3 regions of the Pseudoalteromonas sp. TAE56 genome follow, and region 3 is predicted to be linked to each of the others. Evidence: predicted binding sites of a transcription regulator. Region 3 holds the regulator's gene; each other region holds the start of a gene.
The links. The regulator sigma-54, encoded in region 3, starts transcription at its own class of promoters, with help from an activator protein. The targets are predictions, from matches to a motif close to GTTGGCACGNNNNTNGNNT.
Positions count from the first base shown of each region.

Region 1: the regulator sigma-54 is predicted to act here: its motif matches at 1,133-1,151, upstream of flgJ (flagellar assembly peptidoglycan hydrolase FlgJ).
Region 2: the regulator sigma-54 is predicted to act here: its motif matches at 3,895-3,913, upstream of L656_RS0117645 (BON domain-containing protein).

Region 1 covers NZ_AUTN01000102.1:45,798-52,348, reverse strand. The annotation lists gene L656_RS0110855 (flagellar basal body P-ring protein FlgI) at 1-1,015, shown strand, start outside; gene flgJ (flagellar assembly peptidoglycan hydrolase FlgJ) at 1,188-2,204, shown strand; gene flgK (flagellar hook-associated protein FlgK) at 2,206-4,209, shown strand; gene flgL (flagellar hook-associated protein FlgL) at 4,212-5,465, shown strand; gene L656_RS1000000123615 (flagellin) at 5,743-6,551, shown strand, end outside.
Region 2 covers NZ_AUTN01000143.1:63,610-70,160, forward strand. The annotation lists gene L656_RS0117615 (non-canonical purine NTP pyrophosphatase) at 1-74, opposite strand, end outside; gene L656_RS0117620 (beta-ribofuranosylaminobenzene 5'-phosphate synthase family protein) at 67-1,032, opposite strand; gene L656_RS0117625 (hypothetical protein) at 1,013-1,717, opposite strand; tRNA gene L656_RS0117630 (tRNA-Ile) at 1,852-1,928, opposite strand; gene L656_RS0117635 (hypothetical protein) at 2,184-2,681, opposite strand; gene L656_RS1000000122875 (YqaE/Pmp3 family membrane protein) at 3,062-3,220, opposite strand; gene L656_RS0117645 (BON domain-containing protein) at 3,293-3,859, opposite strand; gene L656_RS0117650 (LiaF domain-containing protein) at 4,188-4,850, shown strand; gene L656_RS0117655 (VOC family protein) at 4,889-5,305, opposite strand; gene suhB (inositol-1-monophosphatase) at 5,582-6,385, shown strand; gene L656_RS0117665 (substrate-binding periplasmic protein) at 6,439-6,551, opposite strand, start outside.
Region 3 covers NZ_AUTN01000103.1:18,210-24,760, forward strand. The annotation lists gene rapZ (RNase adapter RapZ) at 24-869, opposite strand; gene ptsN (PTS IIA-like nitrogen regulatory protein PtsN) at 888-1,340, opposite strand; gene hpf (ribosome hibernation promoting factor) at 1,345-1,632, opposite strand; gene L656_RS0111060 (RNA polymerase factor sigma-54) at 1,659-3,158, opposite strand; gene lptB (LPS export ABC transporter ATP-binding protein) at 3,228-3,953, opposite strand; gene lptA (lipopolysaccharide transport periplasmic protein LptA) at 3,950-4,495, opposite strand; gene lptC (LPS export ABC transporter periplasmic protein LptC) at 4,485-5,039, opposite strand; gene kdsC (3-deoxy-manno-octulosonate-8-phosphatase KdsC) at 5,036-5,587, opposite strand; gene L656_RS0111085 (KpsF/GutQ family sugar-phosphate isomerase) at 5,588-6,551, opposite strand, start outside.

The DNA of each region.
Region 1 (6,551 bases), on a different contig from region 3:
GTCTATGGTTGAAGGCGTACGCTCTAACCAGCTAGTTGGTTATGGCTTAGTGGTTGGTTTACCGGGCACTGGCGAGCAAAACTCATATACACAACAAAGTTTTAGAGGCATGTTGAACAGCTTTGGTATTACGCTACCTTCAACTCAAAGTCCTAAAATTAAAAATGTTGCCGCTGTGGCGGTGCATGCAGAACTACCTGCATTTAGAAAGCCTGGGCAAGCAATCGATATTACGGTTTCTTCTATTGGTAGTGCAGGCAGCTTACGTGGCGGTACTTTACTACAAACTTTTTTAAAAGGTGTAGACGGTAACGTGTACGCAATTGCACAAGGTAGTTTAATTGTCGGTGGCTTAGGCGCACAAGGCCTTGATGGTAGTAGAGTTGTAATTAACACCCCTACAGTTGGTCGTATACCAAATGGCGCTACAGTTGAGCGCGCCGTGGAAAGCCCATTTATGCAAGGCGATTACATTACTTTTAATTTAAACCGCCCAGACTTTACAACGGCAAAACGCCTAGAAAAAACAATTAATGACTTAGTTGGCCCAAATAGCGCACAGGCAATTGATTCTGTTTCTATTCGTGTTATAGCTCCACGCGATGCATCCCAACGTGTATCGTACTTATCGACACTCGAAAACTTAGAGTTTAAGCCAGCTGATATGGCCGCTAAAATTATAGTTAACTCGCGCACTGGTACAATTGTCATTGGTAAAAACGTTAAGCTTCAGCCTGCCGCTATAACTCACGGTGGCTTAACAGTAACAATTGCAGAACAACAAAACGTGTCACAACCAAACCCGCTAGCAAACGGTGATACTGTTGTCACGCAGCAGAGCATTATTGATGTAAATCAAGATGACTCGCGCGCCTTTGTATTTAATCCAGGTGTAAGCCTTGACGATTTAGTTCGCGCAATTAACGAAGTAGGCGCAGCGCCTGGTGATCTAATGGCTATTTTAGAAGCACTAAAAGAAGCCGGCGCAATTAACGGACAGTTAGTTGTTATATAAATAACTCAAGCCAATAAATAACGTATTACTTAAGCCCTATATTTTTGAAACAAGATATAGGGCTTTTTATTTACAGCAACTTAAGTTTATTATTTTTATCTCCCTCGTTTTATCGGTAGTGGCTCAATTTTTGCATTTTTAACTGCATTATTCATTTTGTGTCAAAAAGCCGATGGAAACTAATCACCTCGATAAACAAAACTTTTTTGATTTAGGCAACTTAGATTCACTTCGTAAAGAAGCCTTAACCAGTGGCGATGCATCAACTGATGCATCTAAAGCTGCGCTCAAAAAAGCGGCCGCACAATTTGAAGCTATTTTTACGCAAATGCTGCTCAAAGGAATGCGCAAAGCTAACGAAGCATTTGAAGACAAAGACAGCCCATTTAATTCAAGTGGCGTAAAGTTTTTTGAAGAAATGCACGACCAGCAACTTTCAACAGAGCTTTCTTCAAATGGCTCATTAGGCCTTGCCGATTTAATTGTTCAGCAGTTATCGCCTGAGTCTAAAAACTTTATGCCAGGCTCGGTGCTTAGAACAACCAACGATATTTTTAGCGATACACAAGTGGGATCTGCTCTTCCTCATGAGCAAAAAAATAAGCAATCCGATCTTATCGTTAATAACACTAAAGCCGATATTGCTGAGCCTAAAGTCGATACTGCAGGGTCTAAAACCGATAGCCCAACATTTAAAAATGCAGAAGAGTTTGTAAGTTCAGTGTGGGAACACGCTAAAACTGCAGCGCAAAAAATTGGTTTAAACCCAGCTGTAATGGTTGCACAAGCGGCACTTGAAACCGGTTGGGGTAAACACATTATTAATAAAAGTGACGGTGGCAGCTCAAACAACTTATTTAATATTAAGTCAGATAAAAGCTGGGAAGGCGACAAAGCAAGCAAAGTAACGCTTGAGTTTGAGCAAGGTACACCCGTTAAAAAACAAGCCAGCTTTAGAGCCTACGATTCAATTAAAGATAGCGTGAACGACTTCGTTGATTTTTTAACGCAAAACCCACGCTACAAAGAAGCATTACAAAATACTGCAAAACCAAATGACTTTTTAGATTCATTACAAAAAGCAGGTTATGCAACCGATCCAAATTATGCCAGCAAAATAAAAAAAGTGCTCAATAGCAGCCAGCTAAAAGACATTGCGGCAAACGTGATCCGCCAAGGAGTAGAGTAACATGTCGTTTAATTTATTAAACATTGCCAGTTCTGGGGTTAGAGCAAGTTCGGAGCTACTGCAAACGACAAGTAAAAATATCGCCAATGTTAATACCGAAGGCTATGTGCGCGAGCGTACAGAGTTTACTACTATGGTTGATAACCAAGTAGGGCGAGGCGAAACATACCGATTATTAAACGAGTTTGCTCAGTCACAGCTAAATCGTGACACCTCTAATAAATCGTTTTTCGATCAGTTTATTACTGAGGCTAATCGAGTTGATACTATTTTTTCTGAAGAGTCGAATAACCTTTCGACTGGTATTAACTCTTTATTTAATAATGTACAAGAAGCGCTAAATCAGCCGTCGTCTACCGTTGCTCGCTCATTAGTAATGACAGATGCGCAAAGCTTAATTGAGCAAATGGATAGGCTTTCGGGCATCGTGCTTGATCAAAAAAGTATAGTAAACGAGCAGCTCGAAATATTTTCAGATGAAGCAAACTCACTCATTCAAAGTATTAGTACGCTAAATCAAAATATTGCAGCAGTTAATGGCACTAATAATGCCGCAGATGCGAGCTCTACCTATAACGAACGAGATAAAGCAATACGCGACTTATCAGAGCTAATAGACATAGAAACGCTTGATGGTCCAAATGGCGAAAAACTCGTTTTTATGGGCACAGGCGAAGCGGTTGTTATGCAAAATGGCGCATTTAACTTATTTTCGATGACAGGGGATCCTGATCCTAACTTTAAAGAATTCACGCTTGACGTTAATGGTGGCAAAGCAGTGCCGCTTGAAGTTGATGTAAGTAAGCTTAAAGGAAAAATTGGCGGCTTACTTGCTTTTAGAGATGACATATTAGTCCCTGCGCAAAACCAAATTGGTCAAATGGGCTTAGCGATAGCTGATGCATTTAACGAACAAAACAAACTCGGTATGGATGCAACAGGTCAGCTAGGGGGTAATATTTTTAATATACCTACCGTTGGCGCTTATGCGTATCAAGCTAACACGGGCACTGCAGGTATGACTGCAACGGTAGAGCCAGGTAAAGGCAGTGAACTTCCTGCCAGTGACTTTATTATTACCTATACAGGCAATGCCAACGAAGTAAGTATTCAGCCTATAGATAACAAAGGCGATCCGTTAGGGCAGCCTTCACTTGCTGATATATCGTCAGGTGTTATTGATTCATCGACTATAACCTCAGGCGAATCATTTGGTCTTCAAGTAAATGTATCTGGGGCAGGTGTTGAAGGCGATCAGTTTCAAATAAAACTTAATTCAGATGCCGCTTCAAGTATTACACTTGCAACAGGGCGCGCAGAAGATTTAGCATTAGCATCACCTATTCGTACAGCAAACAGTATAGATAATATAGGTACCGCTACTATTTCAGCCGGAGAAGTAACAAGTGTTACCTCCGGTGGTTTTACTTCAACACCAAGCTTAACGAACGGTGAAATAACGCTTGTTAAAACAGGTAATGCTAACGAATATCAAATTACTGATAATAGCGGAACGAATACTTTTACTATTACGCCTCCTGCAAAAGGAATGTTATCGCAAGCGGGTGCTCCATTTGATACCTACGGATTCGATTTTGATATAGAAGGCACACCCGCAACAGGCGACACCTTTACACTTGAGTTTAACGAAGGCGGTTTTGACGATAACCGTAATGGTTTAAAATTAGCTGATTTACAAAATGGTGAGTTAGTACGCTTAAACGTAGAAACAACAGCAACGGCCGATAACCATAAAACGTTCAACCAAGCTTATTCAGGATTAGTGAGTGATATAGGTGTTATAACTGGCCAAGCAATCACAAGTGGGGCTGCATTTGACGCTTTAGCACAGCAATCTGAGGCATGGTATGAATCACTATCTGGTGTAAACCTTGATGAAGAGGCCGCAAATTTACTGCGTTTTCAACAATCATATTCAGCATCAGCACAAGTTTTAGCAGCAGCTCAAGAAATTTTTGACACCTTATTAAATGCGGCGAGGTAATTATGCGTTTATCAAATAATTTAATGTACCAAAACAACATAAATAAAATACTCGACAACCAACAAGGTGTTGCAAATGCTCAAGAGCGAGTAACAACAGGTGAAAAGTATTTAACCACCTCAGAAGCGCCAGCTGCTATTTCGCAAGCTATGCTGTATTCAAATAAAATACAAACTAATGAGCAATACACTAAAAATATCGATCAGCTAAATGGCCGCCTAGAAACTGAAGAAAGCGTATTACAAAGTATAAATAGTAATATTCAACAAGCGCAAGAACTCACTATTCAAGCAGGTAATGGTGCGTACACTAAAGACGATTTAAAATCGATTGCATCAGAGCTTAGTGGTATTCAACAAACGCTAGCTAACTTAATGAACACTCGATCAGAAGACGGAAAATTCATATTTTCAGGATATCAAGACAGCACGCAGCCTTATCAGTTTGATTCTGCGGCGGGTGAGTACACCTATAATGGCGACCAAGGCCAGCACCAAATAACTATAGCTGAAGGGGTATCAATTAAAGCGAGTGATAACGGCTTTGATACGTTTGAAAAAACTAACGCGCGATTAAATGTAGAATCTAACACGGCAAGTGTTTCAGGCTCTATTACAGCGGCAAGTGTATATGTTGACGGCCAAGCTGAGTTTGATAAGTTTCATCAAGCAAATTACAACGCAGACCCAACAGCTCTAGCAACTGCAAATACATATAGTGTATTAGTAAGCGCAGGTGCTACGGCAACAGATCCACAAACATACGAAATATACCGAGACGGCGCAGCACTAATCCCTGCAGTAACAGGCGAAGTTACTGATGAGTCTATCGATTTTGCAGGTATGAAAATTGAATTTGAAGGCACAGCACCAGGCCAACTCGATTTTAGACTTGAAAAACCAGGCAAAGAAAACGTACTTAATACGTTGCAATCGCTTATTACAGGTTTAAATGACGGCACACTTGAGGGTGATGACTTTCAGCAAGTACTTGCTGATGGCTTAGTGCAATTACAAAACGCCAGCGAGCAAGTTGTGTTTACCCAAGCAAGTTTAGGTGGACGTATGAACGCACTTGAAAGAGTAAGCGATTCAAACTTAGCACTCGATATTCAAAATAAAAGTAATCGCTCTAACTTAGTTGAAGTTGATATGGCAGAAGCTATTAGCGAACTAACCAAACAAGAAACGGCACTGCAAGCATCGCAAGCCACTTTTGGCCGTTTAACTAACCTCTCGTTATTTGATTACTTATAAGCAGAAATACCTTGCCGCTTTACCCACTTTAAAGCGGCAATACTTTGCGGCAAAAATCGGCTACAAAACCGCGGCAAAAAAATGTCACTCCCTTCTAAAATAACTTCACTATTTATTTACAATTCAATAAATTATATATTTCCAATTAAAAACAACAACTTAAAAATAAATTAAAGTTGGCACAGTAAATGCTTTTCTTATTGTAAGAAATTATCGAACAGTGGTTCCTGTTAAATCGTGTTGAACCACACTCTGTTTAAACCTAGGAGATGGTAAAATGGCATTAACAGTAAATACTAATGTGTCGTCACTAAACGCACAACGTAACTTAACTAAATCTGGCGAAGGCTTAGCTACTTCAATGGAACGCTTATCATCGGGCATGCGTATTAATAGCGCAAAAGATGATGCCGCCGGCCTACAAATTTCAAACCGCTTAACCTCACAGGTAAATGGACTAGCAGTTGCTCAGAGAAATGCTAATGATGGTATTTCAATGGCGCAAACGGCTGAAGGTGCAATGCAAGCTTCGACTGATATATTACAACGTATGCGAGAACTGGCATTGCAGTCTGCGAATGGTTCTAATTCAGATTCTGATAGAGAAGCGTTGCAGAAAGAGGTAAGCGCTTTACAAACCGAGTTAACTCGTATCTCAGATACAACATCATTTGGTTCTCAAAAGCTATTAGATGGCTCGTTTGGGACTAAAAGCTTTCAAGTTGGTGCTAATGCAAATGAGACTATTTCAATGAGCTTAAGTAGTATTGCATCCACTGATATAGGAACAAATCAATTAACTCTAGCAGGGACCGGTTTAGGTGCTGCTGTTACTGGTACTGGTAATAATGGAGTAACTACATTAAGCCCAGCTGTAACTATAACAGGTAAAGACGGGCAAGCTAAAGCATTTGCCACTACAGCAAACGATGGAGCAGATACTCTCGCTACCTTAATTAACTCAAAGACTACGGATACAGGCGTAACAGCAGATGCAAGAACCGTAGTCGCAATAGATACATTAAGTGCATCTGGAGCTACTTCGTTTACATTGAATGGATCATCAATTACAGCAACAACATCTAG
Region 2 (6,551 bases), on a different contig from region 3:
TCATAATTTCTACATATATGACGAGCATTTTGCATCTTTATTCGACTTGAAGTAAAAAAGATAAGCTCAAACATACTCTAACTTCCGTCCAGTGTTATTTGGCTTTAGTAATATCTCATTTAAATCATATTTTTCTTTCACATCGCGAATAACCTTTTTATTTTTTCGAGAAAATATGAATACCCCTGGCCCCATACTACTCATTCCAATACCCTTAACATGTTCATTTTCAAGCATAGAAAAAATATTTTTAACATTAGAACCACTGTATTGAACCTCAGCCAATTTCCATGCTGTGTTTCTTATTAAATCGATTGCTTCAATAAATGTTTCATAATTTTTGTCTGCTAATGATGCTGAAACCATAAATATTGCGTTATAGCATGCTTCAAAAGAGTCTATTTTAGCGATAGGAGTAATGGCATTAAAAAAATCAGCCTCTTGCTGCCCGAAGTTATTAAACATACCTTTTGGATAAAGAAATACTATATCGCCAAAAGGATAGCTTTTTTGAAAAAGTAAAGTTGGAATTTTGTTGGGTTCAACCAAGGCCGAAGGTAAATGCGGTTTATTTTCAGATTGTATTCCTGTATCAAATACGAATCCCCCAGTAAAATATGAATGAAGACCCACCCCAGAAGTTCCACCTCTACCCGATAGTACTTGCAAAAATTGAGACGTATAGTCATACCTATTGATAATCAAAAGCGCTTCAATGGCAGCTAGAGTTATAGCTGTACCACTCCCTAAACCAATATGTGGTAGAGGGGCATTATATAAACATGCTTCTAAACCATGAGGAAGCTTTAGGTCTTTTCTTATTTGCTCAAGTTTTATAACTATTCTATCTAATGTAGGCCTAAGCTCTTGAGAAGCAGGTTTAAATTCAATAATACTGGATTTTTTACCTATTAATTTAAAGCCTGTATCAACAGCCATTCCAAACCCACCATTGCATCTAAACGAGCACTGGTGCATTGCAATTAAGTTAAAATGAAGTCTTAACGGAACACTAATCGAAACTTTTTGCATTTTCCCACTCAGTATCGAAAAATTTCTTATAAGGGGCTACAAAACTAGCATTTGAACGAAAATGTATTGAAGGTAAGTATTTTCCTCTTTCATTTTTGAAGTAAGGCCCTATTACTGCGTCTTTATCAGTAATAAATAGATTGTGATTGGGCTCATGCTCATAAAACTTTACCTGGAAGCGTTGATTATATTTATCAGTAAGGCGTTTAATCGCTCGTTTACTGATGTCATATGAGGGCTGCTCTTCTGGCTCTAGAAAATCCCGGTGGGTCAGCAGCATTCTCACTGTTAGCTTTTGATTGCCATCCAGCTTTTTTATAAGAAAATTATCTTCAGCTTCTTCTTCGCAAAAATCTTCAAAGAAACGCTTAGAGGTGTGAAATATCAGGTCAAATTTAGCATCGGCTTTATTTATTAATCGAGAGTAGTATTTCTTATCACCTCTGGTGCTAAGAAACTCTAAAACACCACAATCCTCAAGCTTTTCATTATTTCGGTAATTTTTATAGCCAATCAAAAACTGAACTAAGGAAACTAAAGATGATATTGCCATACCACCTACAATTGGTGCCCACTTTTGATCGAACACCTCCATGGCATATAAGATAAGTAGAACAGTAGTTATTGAAAATAAAGAAATAAGAACAATTAATGATAAAGAAATATTTACTTTTCGTCCGTGCATCTATAGTCCGTTATGTGTTTGATTATTTGTTAAAACTATACTGTATTAATTCAGTGTGGTAAATTCAAAAGTAGCACAGAGGTAGCACAGGGTAATTTCTGTTAGTAGGTGTTTACTTGGAAAGCGTGTAAAAGTGGTGGCCCCTCCCAGACTCGAACTGGGGACCTAACGATTATGAGTCGTGTGCTCTAACCAACTGAGCTAAGGGGCCAACTTTTATATAACTGCAAGACAGTTAATTTTTGAAGCGTTCAGTCACAGAGCGACTAAAGCGGGTTGCAGTATAAAAACTTTTTAGGTGCTTGTCACTACCAAAAACCTTTATTTTAATAATCAGCAAGCTAACTGCTTAAATAGTAATCTTTTAGGCGGGTATAAACATAAAATACAAGATATTTCTCATGATATTCTCTGCACTAAATTATAAAAACCTTCCTTCAACATGTAGTCTTTTATATTTAACGCTCTATTTTTTAAGTAAAGCTAACATATATGTGTAGGCATACAAGGCTGTAAAAAATATGCTTGGGGCTACTGTAAGTGCCAAATTAGGTGTCTCATTAATTACATTCACTATAATCACTAAGCTTGATTGAACTGTAATTGGAATAATAGGCGCGAAAAGTACACCTGCTATTTTTTTGTTATTTAGGTGCGAGGCGCTAGAGTTAATTGCATTATTGAAGCTTTGGCGTATTGCTACGTTTTGTGGTGTTTTAGAATGAAACATACAAATAATTGGAGTTACAAACGCAAGCGTTACATAACTAGATTTATACTTGTTGACGACCTCTTCTAAAATAAAAGTAAAAAACAGCGTTACAAATCCACTATACAAACCTTGCACTAATGCAGCTTGAAGCGTGACCGATTTAGCAATATCTGCCGAACTGTTTGCCCAGTAGGCCCAACTAAAATAAAAAATGAATGACACAACGCCTGACAGTATAAGTCGAATATTCAATTAGCTACCTCAATATGCGTAAAAACTCGGTTTAATGATAACACTAGAAGTGATGGTAATATTGCCACTTAATAATAGAGTAATTAATCGCGTATTGTAGATATATAAATAAACTAATGTTAAAGATTTCCCAAATGGCATCAATACAGAATCAGAACACTACTGTTAGTTAGAAAGCTTAATTGAAGTAAACGATAGGTGTGGCTGAGGGAATGTTGGGAGTGAGTTACAAGACATAAATCACTTAGTTTGAGTAAATTAAAAATTAGATTTTGATAATAAATATTTACTTTAAAAACTAATATTGTGAGCCGATCAGTACTGAAGTTTTTTATTTAGCTAAACCTCAGTAGTCGGCTTACACAATATATAATCTGTCATTATTTTTTCGCAATAATGTAGATTGCATGTATTAACCCTGGGAAGTAACCTAACAGTGTTAATAAAATATTTAGCCAAAAATGCATACCTAAGCCAACTTGCAAAAATACACCTAATGGCGGCAATAAAACTGAAAGTATTATACGAATAATATCCATGATTAAACTCCATTTAAATTAAGCATTAAAAAGGCGTAAAGCCCAGTGTTAGTGGGCCTTAACTATACTGTGTTATTCAGCAGTAATAGATAGTTTATCAACTACGTCACGAACATCTTCAGCATTTTTAGCAATTTTAACTGCTAGTTGTTTTTCAGCTTCAGACTCTACTGAGCCATTCAGAGTTACTATACCGTTGTCGGTATCAACATCGATGTCTGTACCACCAACTTCTGAATCAAACAGGAAGCGAGTTGTGATTACAGTGGTGATTTTAGCGTCCGTTAGGTCGTTATCATCATCGTCCATCATGTCTTTATTTCTATCTTTTGTGTCCATGCTTTTAACAACGGTAAGGCTGTTTTCAACATCAGATACGCCATCTAGGCTAAGTACAAGTTCTTCTGCTAGCTCTTTATCAAGCTCGCTATTAACTTTACCTGTAAGTACTACCTTGCCATTTTTTACATCAGTGTTAATGTCAAAGTTGTTTAGATTAGTGTTCATAAGTAGAACTGTTTCTGCCTTACCATCAATCCAAGCATCTTTACTTTCGTTTTCCCAGCTGTTTGCTTGGGCACCCATAGCCGTAGTACCAAGAACTAGAGCTGCGATAATAGATTTGTTAAATGTTTTCATAATCTTTCTCCTTTTGATTAAAGACACTTTAACTAATGCGAGCTTTAGGCCAACTTTATTTCTATATATATTTCAATTACTTGATGTAATTCTGGGATAAGGCACTATCTATAGCAGTGTAACTATTTACAGGCTACTCGGTAAAACTTTCTCAAATAGTGAAAATAACTAGATAATTGCATTTTTGGTTAATCTATCGTTAATATAACAAAACATAAAACATCATTGAAAATTAAACCATTGATAGTTAAGATTATTATATTTGGTGCGTGCTTTGCATATAAACATCAGAAGCAGTATTAATAGCAAACATAATAAGGAATGCCCCATGTCTGTAAAAGTCGAAGACCGCCCAATAGAGCAAGTACGCGAACAAGTAATTGATCAATTAATTTATAATTACAGTCATGGGGTGATTTCTGTTGATGCATTTGAGAGACGCTTAGATAACGCGATGGATGCACCTAATAACGAAGCTCTTTTAGCCTTAGTAGAAGATTTAACACTTAATACTGATCAGCAATATAAAGCAGAAAAACAATCGCAATTTACACCACATTATAGTGCACAACAAAACAGTGATGATGATTTTACATTACGCAGCATTTTAGGCTCTAACGAGCGAAGCGGTCAGTGGGTCGTGCCAAAGAATATATATTTGAGTAACTTTATGGGATCGGTGGTGCTAGATTTTACCGATGCCATTTTTGCGCATCAAAATGTAACTATTCACGTTAACTGTATTTTTGGTAGTGATGAGATTTACGTACCAGAGCATGTAAATGTAGTGTCTAAAATGTTTTGTATTTTAAGTAGTCTTGAAAATAAATCTGTGTCGCTTAACAAACGCCAAGGTCCTACTATTCACATTGAAGGAAAGGCAGTAATGGGCTCAGTCGAAGTAAAAATAAAGCGCACAATTAAAGAAAAATTTATGAGCTTTGCAAATGAGCTAAAAACTCAGTTTGGCACGGGTAATAATCGTTCATAAAGCTTCGTTAAGCACCGCACTTTGCGGTGCTTAACCTATTATAAATCGTTATTTCGCTCACTTGGGATATCACTTAAATATTCTACAAATTCTACTTCAAACCCTGCGGGGTCAATAAAATAAACATTCTTTCTAAAAGGGTTCTCACTACCTTGCTTACTTATCCCAAAACCCGTTTTATTTAAGCGTGCTACTACTTCATTTAAGTTACTAGTTACATAAGCAAAGTGTGCAAAACCAACTTGATGGCCCGATAAGTTTCTGTTTTCACCCTCACCATGATCGCTTATCGCAATATAATGCGTGTCATCCCCAAAGTGTACCCAGCGTCTTGGTTTTCCATGCCAATCGCCTCTGCCCTCACTTCTAATCGACCAATGTGGAAATACAGCTCGGTAAAATTTAAGCATACTATCTATATCACTCGCGACTAAGTTTACGTGCTCTAAATACATTATGTTGTCCTATCAATTAAGTTAGGAGCACGATAAAACCTCAAGCTAACTTTAGGTAAAGCGTTATTTACAATTAATTCGATTTAATAAACATATAAAGGAACATAATGACTTATTAATTGCTCATTATTATTTTTTAAAAATATATACACATTTCAATCTTGTATAAAAAACAAACATAAGTATTTGGGGTTTATTGTTTACTTTATGTCAAAAGTCGCTAAAATACGCCGGCTGAAATATATAAACGTTCTTTTACAACCCAAAGGTAATACCATGCATCCAATGTTAAACATTGCGGTTCGCGCTGCGCGCAACGCAGGCAAAATTTTACTTCGCGCAAGTGAAGATTTATCAAAAGTTGAAGTGCAACAAAAAGGCGCTAACGACTTAGTAACTAACATTGATAAAGAAGCCGAAGCCGTAATTCGTGACACTATTTTACAGTCTTACCCTACTCACTCTATTGTTGGTGAGGAATTAGGTGAGCATAAAGGCAAGGATGATGATTACCAATGGATTGTAGATCCTATCGATGGAACAACTAACTTCATCAAAGGTATCCCTCATTACGCGGTTTCTATCGCACTTAAAGTTAAAGGTCGTTTAGACCAAGCTGTTATTTATGATCCAATTCGTGGCGAGCTTTTCACTGCGTCTCGCGGACAAGGCACTCAGTTAAACAGCAAACGTCTACGTGTTAGCAAAACAACGGTCCTTGCAGGCACTGTACTTGCTACTGGCTTCCCTTTCAAAAACAAAAACCACATGGACGCATACACTGAAGCGTTTAAAGCATTGTTTGTACACACTGCAGACATTCGTCGCGCAGGTTGTTCTGCTTTAGATATGGCATACGTTGCTGCTGGCCGTGTTGATGGTTTTTTTGAAATTGGTTTAAAACCTTGGAACTCTGCTGCAGGCGAACTTATGGTTAAAGAAGCCGGCGGTATGGTTGTAGATTTCGCTGGTGGTAATAACTATAACCACAGCGGCAATATTATCTGTGGTTCACCAAAATTGACTCAAGCAATTATTCGTGAAATTCGTCCAGTATTAACTGAGTCGTTACTTCGCTAATTTAATGCTATTAATAGCATGCTAAAAAGGAGCTCAGGCTCCTTTTTTTGTGCCTAAAAATAAGGGTTATCGAGTTTAATCTCAACCGTTTTGCCTTTTGTATACGGTAAAGTATTTAAATCCTTTGCGAAGTATTCATCAAATAATGCATCAAACTCGCCGTTTT
Region 3 (6,551 bases):
GAACAGGTGATTATTCAGCTCTATTATTTTTCTTGTTCACGATGGCGAATTTTTACATTGGGATGTGTCATTGCAAAACTTTCACCGATAGTTTGCGCTAAATATACAGAGCGATGTTGTCCGCCTGTACATCCGATAGCTATGGTTAAATAACTGCGGTTATTTCGCTCTAAGTGCGGTAACCACGTTTGTACAAATGTTTGAATTTGCCATGTGAATTTTTGCACTATGCTGTGATTGGCCAAATAATCTTTAACGGGTTGATCTAACCCATTTAAAGGTTTTAATTCAGGTTCCCAGTGTGGATTTGGTAAAAAACGCGCATCAAATACATAGTCTGCTTCTTTTGGTATACCGTGTTTAAAACCAAACGATTCAAACGTGACAATTAGTTGCTTATCTTTTTTACCTAAAATCTTTTCACGAATAGATTCTGCAAGTTGGTGAACGCTTAAATCAGTTGTGTCTATCATAAAGTCGGCGCGGGTGATTAATACATCAAGTAATTCTTTTTCTTTTTTGATGGCTAAATCAAGAGGCAGCGAGTCAATTGATAGTGGGTGTAACCTGCGTGTTTCTGAAAAGCGTTTTATCAACGTTTGATCGTCGCTATCTAAATAAAATAACGTAGGATTTGCAAAGCCTGGTAAGTATTCAAGAATATCGTTAAATTCATCTTGCTCTTTAGGGATGTTTCGCACATCAATGCTAACAGCAATTTTATCGTAGCTATCAGACACACTGCGAACTAATGAAGGAAGCAAGTTAACTGGAATATTATCTACGCAATAATAGCCTAAATCTTCTACAACGCGTAAAGCAACCGACTTTCCAGAACCAGAACGGCCGCTTATGATAATTAACTCCATTTAACACCCTTTATAAAACTATGATTGATCGACAATAACTTGGTAAAGCTCAGCATCTGATTTTGCACAGCGTAACTGTTTACAAAAATCTTTGTTGTTTAGTTTATCAGCAATGGTTGCGAGAGTCTTTAAGTGCTGTTGGTTATCGCCATCTGGTACGATGAGTGCGACAAAAATATCAACAGGACGATTATCTATTGCATCAAAATTTATTGGAGTTTCGCTAACGAGTACTAAAGCTAAAGGCTCTTCTGCACCGCTCATTCGACCATGAGGAATGGCAATGCCACGGCCAATACCTGTACTACCCAGTTTCTCTCTACTCATTAAAGCAGTAAGGATATCCTGTTGCGGTAAATACGGAAGTTTGTCGTGAGCAAGTTCGCTAATGAACTCTAAAATTCTTTTTTTGCTATTAAAAAGGACCGCAGCTTTGCTGCAGTCCTGGCATATAAGTGAGCTTAATTTCATCATATTAGTGTCGAGCAAGCTTCTCTTTGTGTTTAATTACTTGTCGATCGAGCTTGTCGATCAACGAGTCAATGGCGGCATACATATCTTGATGTTCCGTAGAGGCAAATAGCTCAGCACCACTTACATGTATTGTGGCTTCTGCTTTTTGATTTAATTTTTCTACATCGAGAATGACATGAACATTATTAATATGATCAGAGTGTCTTTCTAGCTTCGCAAATTTGGTATTAATATAGTCTCTTAGTGAATCGGTTAATTCTACGTGACGACCAGTTAAGTTTAGTTGCATAAGCATTACCCTCTTTTTTTTGCGTCTTAGATCAAGCTTTTACGTTGATTTGACGGTGGAATAGCCAGAGATTCGCGGTATTTTGCGATTGTACGTCTTGCTACTTTAATTCCTTGCTCAGCCAATATATCCGCTATTTTGCTATCACTCAATGGTTTTGCTGAGTTTTCTGCAGCGATTAATTTGCGGATAAGTGCACGAATTGCTGTAGATGAACATTCACCACCGTTTTCGGTGCTTACATGGCTTGAGAAAAAGTATTTAAGCTCAAATATACCACGGGGTGTATGCATATACTTTTGAGTTGTTACGCGCGAAATTGTTGATTCGTGCATTTCTACCATTTCAGCAACATCATTTAAAACCATTGGTTTCATTGCTTCAGGGCCGTGTTCAAAAAAGCCTTGTTGTTGCTTAACAATACAATTAGTTACTTTTAAAAGTGTGTCGTTTCTACTTTCTAAGCTTTTAATAAACCATTTAGCTTCTTGTAAATGCGAGCGAATAAACTGGCTGTCACCACTCGATTTCACAGTGCGAGACATTGCAGCGTATTGGCTATTAACACGAATTTTAGGCATGCTATCTGGGTTTAACTCAACAACCCAGCGGCCTTTAATTTTTTTAACTGACACGTCTGGAATAACATACTCAGATTCTTCTCTTACAATAGTATCTGCTGGCTTAGGACTAAGAGTATGGATTAATGTCATTACTTCTTTAAGCTCTTCTTCTTTGAGCTTGGTTTTCTTCATTAATGTACGATAGTCACGAGCAGCTAATAAATCAATATGCTCGGTTAAAATCATTTTTGTTTCATTAATGTAAGGTGTTTCTTTATCAAACTGATTAAGCTGAATACACAAACACTCTTGTAAACTACGTGCAGCAATACCAACAGGATCAAACAGTTGGATGCGTTTTAATACAGCTTCAATTTCATCAAGTTCGACTTCGTTATCATCTTCGTTTTCTTGATTAAAGCTTTCTAAAATCTCTTCGCAGCTTAGTGTTAAAATACCTGAATCATCAACTGCTTCTACGATGGCAATAGCAATAGCTTCGTCTGTAGGGCTAAATGGCGTTAATTGTAACTGCCACATTAAATACTCATGGAGCGTCTCTGTAGAGGCACCTTGATAAATTGATTCATCTTCAGGCATTGGACCCGATGATGCTGCAGGAGCGGCACTCATGTACTCATCCCAGCTAACATCCATAGCCATGTCGTCACTTAGCGTGTCTTTCGCAAGTGCTTCACCACTATCTTGTTCGTATTCGCTTGGAGCATCATCGGCAGATGCGCTAACAGTTATGTCATCGGTATCAGCTTTTTGCTCGTTTTTGCCAGCAGCATCTTCTGAGTAGTCTTGTTCTTCAACCTCTAATAGCGGGTTGCTGTCGAGAGCTTCTTGTATTTCTTGCTGGAGATCCAATGTACTGAGTTGCAACAAACGAATAGCTTGTTGCAGCTGTGGAGTCATTGTAAGTTGCTGGCCCATGCGCAGCTGTAGTGATTGCCTCATGTATCTCTAACAATCCTTTTATGTTGTTATAATTAATACTAGCAGATGCTTAAAGACATGGCGTAAATGTTACAGCCTAAATTGCTCGCCTAAGTAAACATCGCGTACTGTTTTATCATTTAATACGTGTTCTGGAGTACCTGATGCAATCAGCTCCCCATGAGAAACAATGTAGGCTTTTTCACAAACATCAAGGGTTTCTCTTACGTTATGGTCGGTAATTAATACTCCAATCCCACGATTTTTAAGATGTTCTATTATTTTCTTTATATCTAATACTGAAATTGGATCAACACCAGCGAACGGTTCATCCAGTAATATAAATTTAGGATCTGCTGCCAGCGCACGTGCTATTTCGACACGACGACGTTCGCCACCTGATAATGCCATACCTTGGCTATCGCGAATGTGTTGTATGCTAAATTCATCTAATAATTTATCGAGTGTATCTTCTCGAGTTTGTTTATTTAGCTCTTTGCGCGTTTCTAAAATAGCCATTAAGTTTTGATAAACAGTTAGCTTTCTGAAAATTGAAGACTCTTGCGGTAAGTAGCCTATGCCTAATCTAGCACGACTATGCATAGGTAAAAGAGTAATATCGTTATCATCTATCGATATTTTACCTTTATCGCTAGGCACAAGGCCTACAATCATATAAAACGTGGTTGTTTTGCCTGCGCCGTTAGGGCCAAGTAAGCCAACAATACTGCCCGCTTTTACTTCAAGGCCAACGTTTTTTACAACTTCACGGCCTTTATAGCTCTTTGCTAATAGTTCTGCTTTTAATGTGCTCATGGTTGACCTTTGTCGCTTTTTTTACTTTTTTTAGTTTCAATGGGTACTAAAATTGTATGAACGCGGTCAGTTGAGTTTTCATCTTTTTCGGCACTGATTAGCTGTTGCTCAATGTCGTAGGTAATGCTTTTAGCATTTATTTTTTGTCCTGCTTGCGATACCTGTGCATTACCAACAAGCGTTAAAAAACGCTTAGATACATCGTAACGTACTTCGTCAGCACTGGCGCTCATAGTCGTGCCGTCTGATTGCTTCTCTTCAAAGTGGGCAGGGCTACCAGTGGCAATTAATAATTGCTTATTATCACCAAGTTCATCGCGTTTATGTACTTCGAGACGGTCGGCTGTAATACGGCGGTTACCGTGAATAATTTCAACGTTTTTCTCAAAAATCCCGACATTAGCTTTTAATTGACCTTCTTGCTTATCGGCGCTTATTGATATTTGATTTGCAGCAGGCTGTGTATTTGGCTCTGCAGCACTGCTATTAAATGCTAGTATAAGTGTAGGAATAATAAGTGATTTTAATATTTTATTGGTCATAATATATGGTTCGCGTATGGTTAATTAGTTTTATCACTTCGGTTTTTAAGTCGGCTTCTAGGCCTTTGCCGGTGATTTTTAAATTGGGTCCAGTGATGATAACGGGTTGCTCCGAGCGCATTGTTAATAGCTTTATATCTACCTGAATATTATCAGCATTGATTTTGTCTATCATGGCGTTATCGGTTAAGTTTTTGGCAACCACATTACCTTCTAAAATTAATTGTTTGTCTTCGTATAATGTTGCTTCGTCTGCATTTATTTGCCACGTTTGCTTTTCGTTATATAAAGTAAAAATGGGTTTTTCAAAAAACGTGAAACCTAATTGCTGATATAGTTCCATTTTAGCCGCAGTTACTTTGTGGCTGATTGTACCTTGTTCGTCATAGGCTGTTTGTTTGAGTTCAATGGCTATGTAATCAGGCTTGGCAATAACTTCAGGCTCAGTCTGAGGCAAAATATTTGGTTGTGTAAAATAAGGGTACCAAAGCCAAACCATACAGCTAATGAATAAAACGCTTAATATTATGCGCGCTGCATTCATGAACTAGTGCCTTGTGTAGTCAACGCTTTACCATTTTCAAGCATAAGTAAGTCGGTGAGCTCTCTTACTGCACCAAAGCCGCCAGGCATTTGCGTTACATAGTGTGATAAACGTTTAATAAGTGGATGGGCATCATTTACTGCAACAGCAAAGCCGACTAATTCCATAACGGGCATGTCAGGGCCATCATCACCGATATAAGCAATTTGTTCATCGCTAAGGTTGAGTTTGTCTTTTAATTCTTGATAGGCAATGAGCTTATTTTCTTGACCTTGATAAATATGCTGTACGGTTAAGCTGCTCATACGTTGTTGCACTATTTGTGAATGACGACCAGTAATTACAGCCACTTCAAAGCCACTGTTTATAAGCGCTTTAATGCCAAAACCATCTTTTGTATTAAATGCTTTTAGCTCTTCACCTTGATTACCAAGATAAATACGGCCATCAGAAAATACACCATCAATATCGCATATAAGTAGCTTTACTTTTTTAGCGCGTGCTTTTGCATCATCGCTCAGCGGTTGATAGAGTTCTTCAAATTGCATTTATAACACTCCTGCTTTTAATAGGTCTTGCATGTTTAATGCGCCAATAGGTTGGTTTTTCTCATTGACGACGATTAAGCCATTTATACGTTTGTGTTCCATAATATTAAGCGCTTCAGCGGCTAAAATATCTTGTGTAGCCGTAGTACATGACTTAGTCATAACAACATCTATTTGTGTTGTATGAATATCAATTCTTTGCTCTAAAATACGACGTAAATCGCCATCGGTAAATAATCCCACGAGCTGCTGATTTTCATCAACAATGGCTGTCATGCCTAAACCTTTGGCGGACATTTCAATAAGGGCGTCTTTAACTGTTTGTGAAACGCTAATAATAGGTGTATTTGCGCCACCGTGCATAACATCTTTTAAAGTAAGCAGTAAGCGCTTGCCTAAACTACCACCTGGGTGAGATAGCGCGAAGTCATCAGCTGTAAAGCCGCGGGCTTCTAATAGTGCAACTGCCATGGCATCGCCCATCGCAAGCGTTGCAGTGGTGCTTGATGTAGGAGCTAGACCCAATGAACAGGCTTCTTTTTCTACTTTAATACACACATGTACATTAGCAAGGGTCGCCATGGTTGATTGCGTATTGCCAGTCATCGATATCATTTTGGCACCAAGTCGTTTTAAAACCGGAATGATATTTAAAACTTCGCTGGTCTCTCCTGAATTAGAAATAAGCATAACCACGTCATTTTTAGTGATCATACCTAAATCACCATGACTTGCTTCACCAGGGTGAACAAAAAATGCAGGGCTGCCAGTACTCGCAAGAGTGGCCGCGATTTTATTGCCAATATGACCTGATTTACCCATGCCAATGACAATAATACGGCCTTCGCAGTCGTACATTAATTGGCACGCGTTATTAAAATTCTCATCTACATATTGTGCAATATCACTAAGTGCTTGGCGCTCAACATCTAAAACGCGAAGACCTTGTTCAATAAAATTTAGC